2 regions of the Herpetosiphon gulosus genome follow, and region 1 is predicted to be linked to the other one. Evidence: riboswitches for the same ligand, from Rfam matches in the RefSeq annotation. Region 1 holds a riboswitch; the other holds the start of a gene.
The links. A riboswitch is a leader RNA that binds a small molecule or an ion and turns the genes downstream of it on or off. The one in region 1 is predicted to bind thiamine pyrophosphate.
Positions count from the first base shown of each region.

Region 2: linked by a shared signal. The riboswitch ahead of ABEB26_RS01705 (thiamine ABC transporter substrate-binding protein) and the one ahead of cytX (putative hydroxymethylpyrimidine transporter CytX) in region 1 are both predicted to bind thiamine pyrophosphate.

Region 1 is NZ_BAABRU010000006.1:90,028-96,640, forward strand. It holds gene thiE (thiamine phosphate synthase) at 1-302, opposite strand, end outside; gene thiM (hydroxyethylthiazole kinase) at 289-1,113, opposite strand; gene cytX (putative hydroxymethylpyrimidine transporter CytX) at 1,103-2,413, opposite strand; TPP riboswitch at 2,494-2,608, opposite strand; gene ABEB26_RS09425 (NAD(P)/FAD-dependent oxidoreductase) at 2,623-3,912, opposite strand; gene ABEB26_RS09430 (hypothetical protein) at 4,062-5,258, opposite strand; gene ABEB26_RS09435 (DUF1990 family protein) at 5,405-6,046, shown strand; gene ABEB26_RS09440 (DUF1990 domain-containing protein) at 6,039-6,613, shown strand, end outside.
Region 2 is NZ_BAABRU010000001.1:385,035-391,647, reverse strand. It holds gene ABEB26_RS01710 (hypothetical protein) at 43-618, shown strand; gene ABEB26_RS01705 (thiamine ABC transporter substrate-binding protein) at 678-1,838, opposite strand; TPP riboswitch at 1,898-2,000, opposite strand; gene ABEB26_RS01700 (ABC transporter ATP-binding protein) at 2,285-4,051, shown strand; gene ABEB26_RS01695 (ABC transporter ATP-binding protein) at 4,123-5,976, shown strand; gene ABEB26_RS01690 (hypothetical protein) at 6,192-6,613, opposite strand, start outside.

The DNA of each region.
Region 1 (6,613 bases):
TTGAAACTGGCGCGTGCCAAATCCAAAGGCAAGTCATCAACGCCCAAATGCACGCCATCAGCGCCAAGCGCCAAGGCCAAGCCCAAATCATCGTTGATAAGCAAGGGAATTTGGGCAATCCTAGTTAGTGGCAGAATCGCTTGAGCCAGCTGAGCGGTTTGCCGTACAGTCAGATTCTTGGCGCGAAGCTGTAATATGCCAATGCCGCCAGCCAGCAGCGCTGCTGTCATGGTCAAGGGGTCGCGCAAGCCAAGTGTGGCGGTATCCAACACCGCATACAAACGCCAATCAATCTGCATCATGCTGCTCCATGAGATAGTTAAGCAGACTGTTATCAATTAATTCAGCAATTGCCCCAAGCTGATCAAATAGAGCCACGCGAAAACTAGCTGGGCCAAGCGCATGCATGGCCGCAACTTCCGCCGCCATGCCGAAGCCAGCGATTGCGCTGACCGTCGCCAACATGGCATCATTGGTAACTGCGGCGAGTGCGCCAATCAGGCTGGTTACAATGCAACCAGCTCCAGTAATTTGGCTCAGCCATTGATGCCCATGCTCAAGCTGAATCCAGTTTGTGCCATCACTAACCACATCGATCACACCCGTTAGGCCAACCACACAGCCATAGCGCCGCGCCAATTGGCCTGCCACCAGCACTGGATCATGCCAATCATGACCGACATCAACGCCATGCGCCACACCTGTTTGATCGATCAAGGCCAAGGCTTCGCCCAAATTCAAGCGCAAAATGGTTGGCTGAACGATAGCGATTAATTCCAAGGCCGCTTGTTTGCGCCAAGCGGTCGCGCCAACCCCAACTGGATCAAGCACAATTGGCAGGTTTTTGGCTTGGGCAGCTCGTCCGGCTTGGGCTAGCAGTTGCATCCGTTCAAACGTTGGCGTGCCCATGCTCAAAACAAGGGCACGTTTGTTCAACTGGCTAAACTCGGCTGGCTCGATCGCCATAATTGGCGCAGCGCCAACCGCCAGCAGCGCATTAGCCACATCATTGGCCGTCACCAAATTTGGCACGACATGCACCAAAGGGCGTTGCTGACGTAATGAATGCCAACAATCGGCAAGGCTGCTTGATGTGAACTCTTTAGACCGCACGTTGCAAGGCCGATTGCTTGGTAAACAAACCAATGTTGCTCAACCCCCAATAGATCAATCCAGCGCTAATAAGGCTTGGAATCGTCGCCCCAAAGGTCGGATACCACGCATTCAGGCCATGAAACAGGCCAATTCCCAGAATCCAAGCTACTAAGCCACGCCAATTTAAGCCAGCGTGATACCAATAACGGCCATTGACACGATCTAATGCTGTTACATCAAGTTGGCGCTGGCGTAGACCAAAATGATCGACCAGTATAATCCCAAACAGCGGCGCGAAAATTGAGCCAAGCAGCAATAAAAAGCCTTCATACCGCGCCATTGGCACAACCAAAGCCACTCCAGTGCAGATTAAACCAAAGGCTAAGGCCAGCATTTTGAGGCTAATGCGGCTGCTCAAATGGCCTGCCGAAACTGCCGCCGAATAAATATCAGCAAAGGCATTGTCCGATTCATCGACCAAAATCAGGCTTAGAGCCAAGGCTCCACCAGCCGCGCCTAGAATTGCAGGCAGCACTTGTTGGCCAAGCAAACTGAGGGTAAAAACCACGCCCAAGCCATAAAACCAAACATTCGCGGCAAAATTGCCCAAACCACTGCCCCAAAACGTTGGCCGCGCACCCTTGGCATAGCGGGTATAGTCGGCAATCAAGGGCAACCACGAAAGTTGCATCGCAATCACCAAATCAAGCGCTGTGCCAAAACCCAGTTCACCAGTTCCCCGATGGGCAAATAACTCGGCGAAACTGGTCAATTGAAAGGCTTGGTAGGTCAGCCAAAGCGCCGAGCCAGTTACCAGCCAAATGCCCCAGGTGCGCAAAAATCGTCGCACAATTGTTAGCGGTCCGCCCCAAGCCATGGCGGTTACCAGCACGCCCCAAAGCACCGTCCAAATGCTGGCGGGCAGATCAAGCCCAGCGCTACGAGCAATTGCATCAGTCGCTTCGCTCATCACAATAATTTCAAATGCGCCCCAACCGATTAATTGAATCAGATTGGCCATGGTTGGGGCAATTGACCCGCGAACGCCCAAGGCTGGGCGCAACAAGGCCATGGTTGGCAAGCCTGTATCGCTGCCAATTACGCCGACCATGGCCAATAGTGCAGCACCAACTGCCGAGCCAAGCACAATCGCCAAACAGGCCATACCAAAACTCAAGCTTGGCACGAGCAAAGCCCCAGCGCTCAGCACCAGCAAGCCCACCCCAAGGCTCGACCATAAAGCAAAACAATCGTGGAATCCAAACGAACGTTGATCCGTAGCAATCGGATCAAGCACAGAATCAGGCGATTCCTGCATACAAAGCACCTCCACACGGGCGTGCGGTAGGCGTTGAGCAACAAAAAACCATCGCCAACGGGTAAAGGTTAGCGATGGTTTCCAATCGTCAAACGCTTCCCTACGCTGGTATAAACCAGATCAGGTTCTGAGGGTTAGCGGCATCAATCGGTCCGACCTCTCAGCCAAGCTCACTTGGCTCCCCTAGCTTTGGTGTGGTAGCCACACCTTTAGTTGTTGGTTTGCATTATATCCAAAGCTGGCGCTACGTCAAAATCGGCCTGCTTGCGATTGGCGGTAATCAAACGAATTGCTTGATCATAAAAGAAGTAGTTGTAGGCCCAATTAATCAGCACTACCAGCCGATTACGGAAGCCAACCAAGCTCATCAAGTGGATAAATAGCCACACCACCCAAGCCGGAAAGCCCCAAAATTGCAGGCCAAAGATATGCGCCACCGCTGCGTTACGGCCAATCGTCGCCATCGAGCCACGGTCGCGATAGGCAAAAGCTTGGGTTGGTTGATGTTGAAGCTGCTGCAAAATATTCTTGGCTGCCGTAACCGCCTGCTGAATTGCCACGGGCGCAACTTGAGGCAAGGGCTTGCCCGCCTGCTCAAGATAGGCCAAATCGCCAACAATAAATACCGAGGGATCGTCTGCCAAGCTCAAATCAGGCTGAACCCGCACCCGATTGCCGCGTGCTAAGGCCAATTCAAGGCTTTGAGCCAATTCAACCCCGCGCACACCTGCCGCCCAAATCAAGGTATGGCTGGCAATCACCTCGCCACCCTTGAGATACACCTGATCGGCGCTAGCTCCTTCGACGGCAGTATTCAAACGTACTTGCACGCCCATTTTTTCCAAGCGCTGAAGTGTTTTTTGCTGCAAGCGCGTTGGCAACATGCCCAACACTTTATCGGTGGCTTCGAGCAAAATCACCTGGACTTGGCTATTTTCAAGTTGTGGAAAATCGCGCACCAAAACATGCTTGACTAATTCGCGAATTGCTCCGGCCAATTCAACACCAGTTGGGCCGCCGCCAACCACCACAAATGTATGCAAGGCTTCGCGCACCTGTGGATCACGCTCGTAAGCCGCACGTTCAAACATGCTCAATAAATGATTGCGCAACTGCTCAGCATCATTTAAATTTTTCAAGCCAAAGCTATGTTGCTCGATTTCACGATTGCCAAAATAGTTGGTTTGGCCGCCCGCCGCAACAATTAAATAATTGTAATCGAAGCTGCCCATCGTGGTAAGCACGTGTTTGCTAGCGCGATCAATCTGCTCCACGCGGGCCATCAAAAAGCGCACGCCCGGCCAATTATGCATAATTCCGCGCACCGGATAGGCAATTTGCTCTGGCTCCAAGCCAGCCGTCGCCACTTGATACAGCAGCGGTTGAAAACAATGATAATTTTGTTGATCGATCAATAACACATCGACTTTTTTGCCTGCCAAGGTTTTGGCAGCTCGCAGACCTGCAAAGCCCGCCCCAATAATAATTACTTTTTGCATACTCGGCCTCCTGTTGTTACCGCACGTTGTGAATTCTACACCTTTGTGAAGTAAATAACAATAGGCAATTTGTACGATTTTTCACATAATGAGTTACAAAAATGCCCTGTTCGCGTAGAACAAGGCATTTTCAGGCCAACGGGCCAGCTTTAGTTACTTTTGTTTAATGATTTCTGTCTGTGACGAGCCCTATATTCAGCATCAGCCTGTTTGCTGACAACTTCCAAACCAGGATGTTGGGCGTTAGGATAGCCCAAATACGCATCAAGCACAGGGATGCTACTTGGCAACCCAAAACTATCTAACAGGTTGAGTAATGGTACATCCATACCGACTTTGCAATAAGCAGTATCGGCAATAATTGCCACAACTTGGCGTTGTAAAGGCGTTAGTATATGATCATGGTCAACCTTACGTGTTCCAAATACAACAAGCAATGCCGCTTTTAGATGACGTTCATACGGATGTTGCTCAATCGCCTGCACAAAATAAGGAGCACAAGTATCACGAACCGTAGATTCAACTTCCAATAACCAGCAGGCTAAATCAAGCCAAAAACCACCAGTTAATACTAACGATTCATACTGCATAATTAATCGAGGATCATGCTGCTCAATTACATCTACTAAATAATTGTTGATCGACAAGGGAATTGGCGCAGGTAGAGTTTCAGACACAATCACCATTGCGGAGGTCAATTTTAAGAGATCATCTGTTGCCTTAGTAAACAATTGCTGAGCAATTGATAAAGCCTCGGTGCAATTCCAGCGACTTAATAAAACCAAACAATCGGCCCGAACCACCAATTGATTATGCGTTGAGGAAGTTTCAATAACCTGTTGAATGGCTGTTTCGGTTGGTGTAAGCCGCTTTAGAAGAGCCAAGGCTTCCTGAAAAACCAGCTCATCCGATTCGTTAAGCAAGCTAACAAAAAACGCTAAATAGCCTTGGAAGGTTTGTTTAATCTGGGTAACAACCGTTAACTCTTGCTCACGTTGTTCTGCAACCTCGGCATTATCTATTCCCGCTAATTGAAGCAATGTTTGATGCGAATCATGCCAACTTTGGCCTTGGGCAATAAAGCGGACTATTTCAAGAATATCCCCACGGTCTGATTGATCCGGATCAGCAACTAACTCAAGCAAAAATGGAATTACAGCAAGACTAGCTGGATAGACCCCACATGGATGGGCAATTGAATTACCTAATGCGCCGAGCGCTTTTAGCCGAACAGCTTGATCAGGATCGGTTAGATTACGTAAATGTGCAGGAATATCGCTTGCTTCACCATAGGCATGGTGCAAGTTAGCCCAATCAATGCTATCCAACGTATCGAATCGAGGCATAATCTCTCCTCTACGAGCAACTATCAACGCACATAGTATAAACCTATCGAATCTATTTGAAAATATTTTCAGGCCAAAACTAAAAAATCGTGGTGCTGTTTTTGCATAGAGTTACGCCAGCAACTGAGTTACAATTGAGGTTAACGATGCAACGACGGCAATTTGGCTGGATGTTTGGGATTGGGTTGGGAGCAATCGGCTTGGTGCAACTTTGGCAGCGCCGTTTCAAACGCGGCAAAATCGCTCAAACACCGCAGACGGGCAGTGGTTCACTCTATCGTCGCCGCTATTGGGTCGATTTTCAGGCGCTCAATCAATCGCCCGAAAGCTTAGTTAAGCATATCAAAGCCAATTTGCCCGATTTCAGCCCTGGTTTATTTGCCGATTTTCGCAAAGCCACGGGCAATGAGCGAGTGATGCAGGTTGGCGATGAGTATGATATTGCGATTTTAGGGCCGTGGAATGGCTCGGTGCGGGTGTGCACCAACCAGCCGTTGCGCTTTGGCTTTTGCACCCTTGAGGGGCATCCCGAAGCAGGACAGATTCATTTTGAGTTTAAACCACACCCTGAACAAGCTAATGCCTGGCACTTTGAAATTGCTTCGGAAGCCCGTTCGCGTGATGGCTTGGTCGAAATGGCCTATCGCATCGGCAAAGTGGTGCAAACCCAAGTTTGGAGCACCTTTTGCCAACGAGTGGTTGAATTTGCCCAAGCCCAACAACTCGGCGAACTCCAAACCAGCACCATTGAACAAACACCGGAGGGCGAGGTCGTGATTCATGACTGAACAACCATTATGGCAACAATACCGACAGCAAATTGAGGCCTATCGCGATGCGCAGCTCAATTTCGATTTGCAGCGCGTCCACGAATATACCAAGGAAAATGGCTGGAATGTTGATGATTATGAGGCTGAATTACCACCCGAACCGCCAGGCCAGCCCCAAGCTCAAGGCTCTTGGCAAGCAGCTTGCGCTGTGCTGCGCGAATATCGTTTTCCACCGCCCGATCTGATCACCGGAATTTTTATTCCCGATCAGCCACTCGAACAGCGAATTATGCTGCTACGTGGCACATTTTTGGGCTTTAGCTTCTATTTTGGGGTAAAAATTGGCGGGGTGATCGACGAAACTCGCGATACTGAACACGGCCCTGAGCGAGTTTGGGGTTATAACTACCAAACCTTGCAAGGCCATTTCGAGCGTGGTCAAATTGAATTTACGATCGTTAAATTGCTGGAAACAGGCCAAGTGTTGTTTCGAATTCATGCCTTCTCGCAAACCGGACGTATTCGCAACCCGTTCTATTGGCTAGGCTTTAAGTTGTTTGGGCGGCATTTACAATTGCGTTTCGC
Region 2 (6,613 bases), on a different contig from region 1:
ATGATGTCGATCAATTTAATCTTTGCTATCTGAGGGACGCACATGGCTGATACAAGCGATGAAAAAAAGGCGCGGCTCGATGCGATTCGCGCAGCCAATGCCGCTAAGAAGGCTGCTGGCGAAGAGCCTGCGGCAGCACCTGCACCTGCTGCGCCGGTCGTAGCGGCAACAACCGAGGCTCCAGCCAGCGCTGCGGTTGGCGCTAATATGTCGGATGATAAAAAGGCTCGGTTGGAAGCGATTCGGGCTGCCAAAAAAGCGGCTGCTAGCGATGCACCTGCTGCGCCAGTCGCTGTTGCTGCAACTCCAGCTCCTGCTGCTGCACCTGTGGTTGCCGCCACGCCTGCTGCTGCTCCGGCTGCACCTGCTGCCCCAAAACCAGCTGCTCCCGCCAGCAATGGCAACGATTTGATCACCGCAAATTCGATTATTTCGCTGACTATGCTTGGTCGGCTCAAGCGAATTATTGCGGGGGTTGCCTTCTGTGTGTTGATCGGCTTGGGCTTGGCCACAGTCACAGGCGAATATTTGCTCGGCGGTGGCTTTGGCGCATTAATCGGGGTTGTCGGCGGGTTGATGGTTGGCGATTGGCCAGCAGTCAAAACCACTGGCGACTAAATTTGTTTTAGATCAAAACGACCCCTGCAAGACTTGAAGCTTGCAGGGGTCGTTTATTTTTAGCGCAGGACAGTTTCTTGCCATTCGTTGAGCCAGCGCTCGCGGTTGGCAGCAATCTCGGCTGGCGCAAGCGTCGCCACTTTATCGGGAACTTGGGCATATTGGGTAAATTCAGCCGGAACCTTGGCACTAGGCAGGGCTGGATACACAAACATCTGCCCACCAATATCGCTCTGGAAGGTATCGCTCAGCATATAGTCAATCCAAGCTTTACCCAATTCAGGGTTTTTGGCATCTTTCAGCAACCCAACAAATTCGATTTGTTGGAACGAGCCACCAGGCAACAACAAATTGCCCGTCGGTGCATCGGTCAAAGGCGTTGTCGCAAAGATCACTTCAGCCGCTGGGCTGGTCGCATAACTCACCACTAATGGATATTGACCATCGCTGGCTCCGCTAAAATCGCCATAATAGGCTTCTTCCCAGCCGCTGGCAACTTTGATTTCATTGGCTCGCAGGTCACTCCAGAAGTTGCGCCACGTATAATCGCCGCTCTCGCCAAAGTGAGCAATCGTCGCCAACATAAATGATAAACCAGGTGACGAAGTTGCTGGATTTTCAACCACCAACTTGCCTTTCCACTCTGGCTTGATCAGATCGCGCAAATCGGTTGGCAAACTCAGGCCCGCCTCGGCCAAGGCAGCTTTATCATAATTGATCGTGACATAGCCAACATCAACCGGCGAAACCCGATTTTGGCTATCGAGCTTCAATTCAGCAGGAATTTGCTCGATATTCTTGGCAGCGTAGGCCTCGAAAATATCAGCATCAAGTGCCCGACTCAAAAAGGTATTATCAACCCCATACAACACATCGCCCAAGGGTGCACCTTTAGCCAAAATGCTCTTATTGAGCGCCTCGCCAGCATCGCCCGATTCCAGAATTTGGACAGTTGCGCCGGTCATTTGCTCAAAACCTGAGATAACGTCGCTGCTGATTGCAAAGCTATCGTGCGAAACCACCACCAAGGTTTGACCAGCAAACTGGCCGCTATCAGTCGGCGCTTGGGTTGCTTGGGTTGCCGCAGGCGTAACATCAGCGGCTGCTGTGGTGGCCGGAGTAGGCTGAATCGCGGTTTCAGCGGTTGGTGTAGCCGCCGCACCACAGCCAGCTAAAACCAATGAACCAATTGTTAAAAAACTGAGTAACCAACGTTTCACGAAATAAACTCCTTGAACATTGGCTAGGGGTCAGCATGCAAAAATCCCGCGCACGGCGGGATTAAACCACGCCGCTTTCCTTCGCTCGGACTAACGAGATCAGGTTCAGAGGGTCTTTCGCCGTTGCGAAATCTCAGCCACATGGCTCCCCTAGCGGTTGTTATCTGTAATTGCTCACACAATAGCACAAAAAATTTGAATCAGCAAAAGCTATACTTAACAACAGCAACTTGAACACTCTAGGCAGTAAGTAAGTGGTTCCAGCTAAATCAAGCTTGCTAACCCCCAAAACCCAACAGCTTAATTACCATGTGTTCTTGGGTTTTCACCCACGATCTAACCATTTGGAAAATGATCATGCGACCAAAGACTGATATTGTTATGCACATTTTAGCATATACTATATAGTCTGCTGGTTCGGGATAACCATCAAAAAGGAGGCATGCGTGAAGCATCTAGATCAGTATCGACGACTACTGGCGCACCTACGGCCTTACCCTAGGCAAGTGTTCTATGCCTATGGTTCCACTCTATTGGCGGTCGGCTTGAACATCGCGATTCCGCAATTGCTCAAACAAGCGATTGACGAAGGCATTGCCAGTGGTTCAAGTCGCGCGTTGCTGATTACAGCACTGATCATTTTGGGCGTGGCGGTGGTACGGGTGATTTTTGGCTTTGCTCAACGCTATTATGGCGAATGGCTCAGCTTTCGGGTAGCCTACGATTTACGCAATCGTTTTTACGATGCGATTCAACGGCTGCCATTTTCGTTCCATGATCGTTCACAAACTGGCGACCTGATGAGCCGCGCTACTAGCGATATTACCGAAACTGAGCGCTTTGTCGGGGTTGGTTTGCTGGAACTTAGCTCAACTATGCTCTTGCTTTTCGGCATTATCGTGGCGATGGTCGTTGAAGATTTACGTTTGACTGGCTTGGCGCTCTTGCCCTTGCCCGTGTTGCTCTACGCCACAATTCGTTTTGGCAACACGGTCGAGCCGCTGTTTACCAAAATTCAAGAGCAAATGGGCAAGCTCTCGACCATGATGCAAGAAAGCCTGACGGGCATTCGGGTGGTCAAAGCTTTTGCGCGTGAGCCATATGAACTTGAAAAATTCGATCGTGATAATGGCGAGTGGTATAACCGCCGTTTTGCGGTGATTCGCATTTGGGGCAATAGCTGGCCCTTTTTCAACTTTTTGGTTGCCATCAGCGTGATTATTTTGCTCTGGATTGGAGGCCCGCAGGCGATGAACGGCACAATTACGGTTGGCTCGTTATTCGCCATGATCAGCTATGTGTTGTTGCTCAATAATCCAGTCCAACGCTTGGGCTTTACAGTCAACTTGGCGGCTACAGCGGTAGCTAGCTCGGCCCGCGTATTTGAAATTATCGATACTTTTGATGAATTAGCCGATAAACCTGATGCCCATGCGTTGGAGCATGTCCAGGGCAACGTTAAATTCGAGCATGTTTCGTTTGCCTATCGCGAAGGTGGTCGCCCAACCTTGCACGATATTTCGTTCGAGGCCAAACCTGGCCAAGTTGTGGCCTTGATGGGACCAACTGGCTCGGGCAAAAGCACAATCACCAATCTCATCCCACGCTTTTACGACCCAATCGAAGGGCGGGTGTTGGTCGATGGCCACGATGTGCGCGATTTGGCAATTCAAAGTTTGCGCCAACAAATTGGAATTGTGCTACAAGATTCATTTTTATTTAGTTCAAGCATCGCCGATAACATTCGCTATGGTCGGCCTGAAGCAAGCGATGATGAAGTGATGGCAGCGGCCAAAGCAGCGCGTGCTCACGATTTTATTCTACATTTCAGTGAAGGCTATCAAACCAAAGTTGGTGAGCGTGGAGTCACGCTCTCTGGTGGTCAGCGTCAGCGCATTGCGATTGCCCGCGCCTTGTTGCTCAACCCACGCATTTTGATTTTGGATGACTCGACATCGAGCGTGGACACGGAAACTGAGCACTTAATTCAACAAGCGCTTGAACAACTGATGCAAGGTCGCACAACCTTTGTGATTGCCCAACGCTTGCTGACGCTCAAAAATGCCGACCAAATTCTGGTGCTTGAGGCTGGCAAGGTCGTGCAGCACGGCACGCACACCGAGCTATTGGCCCAGCCAGGGTTGTATCGCACCATCTACGATCTGCAACTCAAAGATCAAGAGGAAAGCCTTGTTGAAGAACAAAGAGCATAGAACATAGAACATCGGACTTTGTTGGTGTTTTTTGACGTTTGACTTCTGCCTTTTGATTTCATGAGGGTGTTATGACAACCAAAGCTTTAGCGCCGTCGCGTAAGCGCGATGATGAGATAGAAAAAAAGGTCGCCGATTTATTGCCCAAGGACGATGAAAATAGCTTGGGCAAAGCCTATGATCCGCGGTTGATGCGGCGACTATTGGCCTTTATCGGGCCATACAAACGCACCATGACCGCCGCAATTGTGCTGATGATTATTGGCACGGTGCTGTCGGTCGTCTCGCCATGGGTAATTGGCCAAGCAATTGACGTGGGTATTAAAGCTCAATCGCTCGATTCGCTCTACACTTGGACGATCATTTTTGCGGTCGTTTCCTTGGGCGAATGGCTCTCCAACCGCTCACGGATTCACTTGCTGGCAGTGGTGGGTACGGGAGTGGTTGCTGATGTGCGTTCGGCACTGTTTCGCCATTTGCAGCGTTTATCGCTCAATTTCTACAATCGCTACAGTGTTGGCCGCTTGATGAGTCGCCTAATCTCCGATGTTGATGTGTTGCAAGATTTTGTTACCTGGTCGATTACTGGGCTAACGCGGGCAACCTTCTCGCTGGTGGGCATTACGATTGCCATGCTCTTGCTGAATTGGAAATTAGCGCTGGTCACCTTTGCTGTGTTGCCAATTATGGTAATTGTAACCAACTACTGGCGGGTGCGCGTGCGCCACGCCTATCGCTCAACTCGCGAACGGATCGCCTTGATCAACGGCTATTTGAACGAATCAATCTCAGGCATTCGGGTAACCAAGAGTTTTGTGCGCGAAGCAGCCAATGGCGAGCACTTCGACGATTTGAATCGCTCATATTTCAACGCTAACACTAGTGCGGCACGGTTGGCGGCAACCTTCTTTCCTGCGGTCGATTTTATGGGATCGTTGGCAACGGCCTTGGTTGTGGGTGTTGGCGGTTGGCTGGTGCTCGGCGATAATCTTACGCCGGGGGTTTTGGTGGCGTTTGTGTTGTATGTTAGCCGTTTCTTCGACCCAATTTTGGAGTTGGCCCAACGTTACAACACCTTTCAATCGACGATGGCCTCATCGGAGCGCATGTTTGCGTTACTCGATACCGAGCCAGATATGCTCGATGCACCAAATGCCAAAGCCCTGCCAGCCGTGCATGGCCATGTGATGTTTGATCATGTGTCGTTTGGCTATGCTGACGGCGAGCCAGTGCTACGCGATGTAACCCTTGAAGCCCAGCCTGGCGAAACGATTGCCTTGGTAGGCGAAACAGGCGCAGGCAAAAGCACGATCATTCGGCTGCTTGGGCGCTTCTTCGATGTCACCGATGGCGCGGTCTTGGTCGATGGTCATGATATTCGCGAGGTAACTCAAGCCAGCTTACGTCAACAATTGGGGATTGTGTTGCAAGATACCTTCCTGTTTGGCGGCAGCATTACCGAAAATATTCGTTATGGTCGTTTGGATGCGAGCGATGATGCTGTGATTGCCGCAGCCAAAGCGGTTGGGGCACACGAATTTATCGAGCGCATGCCCGAAGGTTACGACACTGATGTTGGAGAGAATGGGGTAAATTTGAGTGTTGGCCAGCGCCAAATTCTCTCCTTTGCCCGCGCCTTGCTGGCCGATCCACGCTTGCTGATTTTGGATGAAGCGACCAGCAGCGTTGATACCACGACCGAGCGCCAAATTCAGGCTGCTTTGGATACGCTGATGCGGGGTCGAACCAGCTTTGTAATTGCCCACCGCCTCAGCACAATCACCAATGCCGATAAAATTGTGGTGCTTGATCGTGGCCAAATTAGCGAAATGGGCACGCATGCCGAGTTGCTAGCTCGTCGAGGCCGCTACTACAACCTTTACACCATGCAATGGAGCAAAGGCAACGGCACGATTGGGGAGTAAGAACATAGAACATTGAACATAGAGCATAGGGGCGCTGGGAATTTCGGTTCTCAGCGCCGATTAATTTCCATCCACGAAGAGCACGAAGGGCACGAAGGGCTGAAACCGTGAAGGTTAAGTTCTTAGCCACAGATTGCACATATTTGCTTGATTATTCTGTGATCCTCATACCCTGATCCCATTTTTGACTTCTGACTTTTGCCTTTTGATTTGTTCTAATTGCTAGTTGGGGTAGCCGCAACTGGAGTGATTTTGGCGGGGATCGTAGCGGTTGAGGGTGCAAGCAACGCTTCGGTTAGTGGAAAACCACTGGCGCTCAACCATAACACGAGCCAACCACCACGTTTACCAGTCGCATTCGGGCCACTATAAGTAGTAACTCGTAGTTCATGCTTTTGCTCATTAGGAAGCCAATGTTCGTTTTCAGCATTCAAGGTATAAGGTGGCGTATTGTCAATTCGATAGAGTTCTCCATCAAGCAAAAACTGAACGCTGCCCACTGTTTCAGGACTAGTATTAGCTCGAAGGTTAAAATTATCCACGCCTAATCTACTTAATTCCAAAGATGTTGGCCCATTCATCTGCTCAAAGCCCGCGATCGGCAAGTTAGTGGTAGCATCTAACAAACTGAGCGATA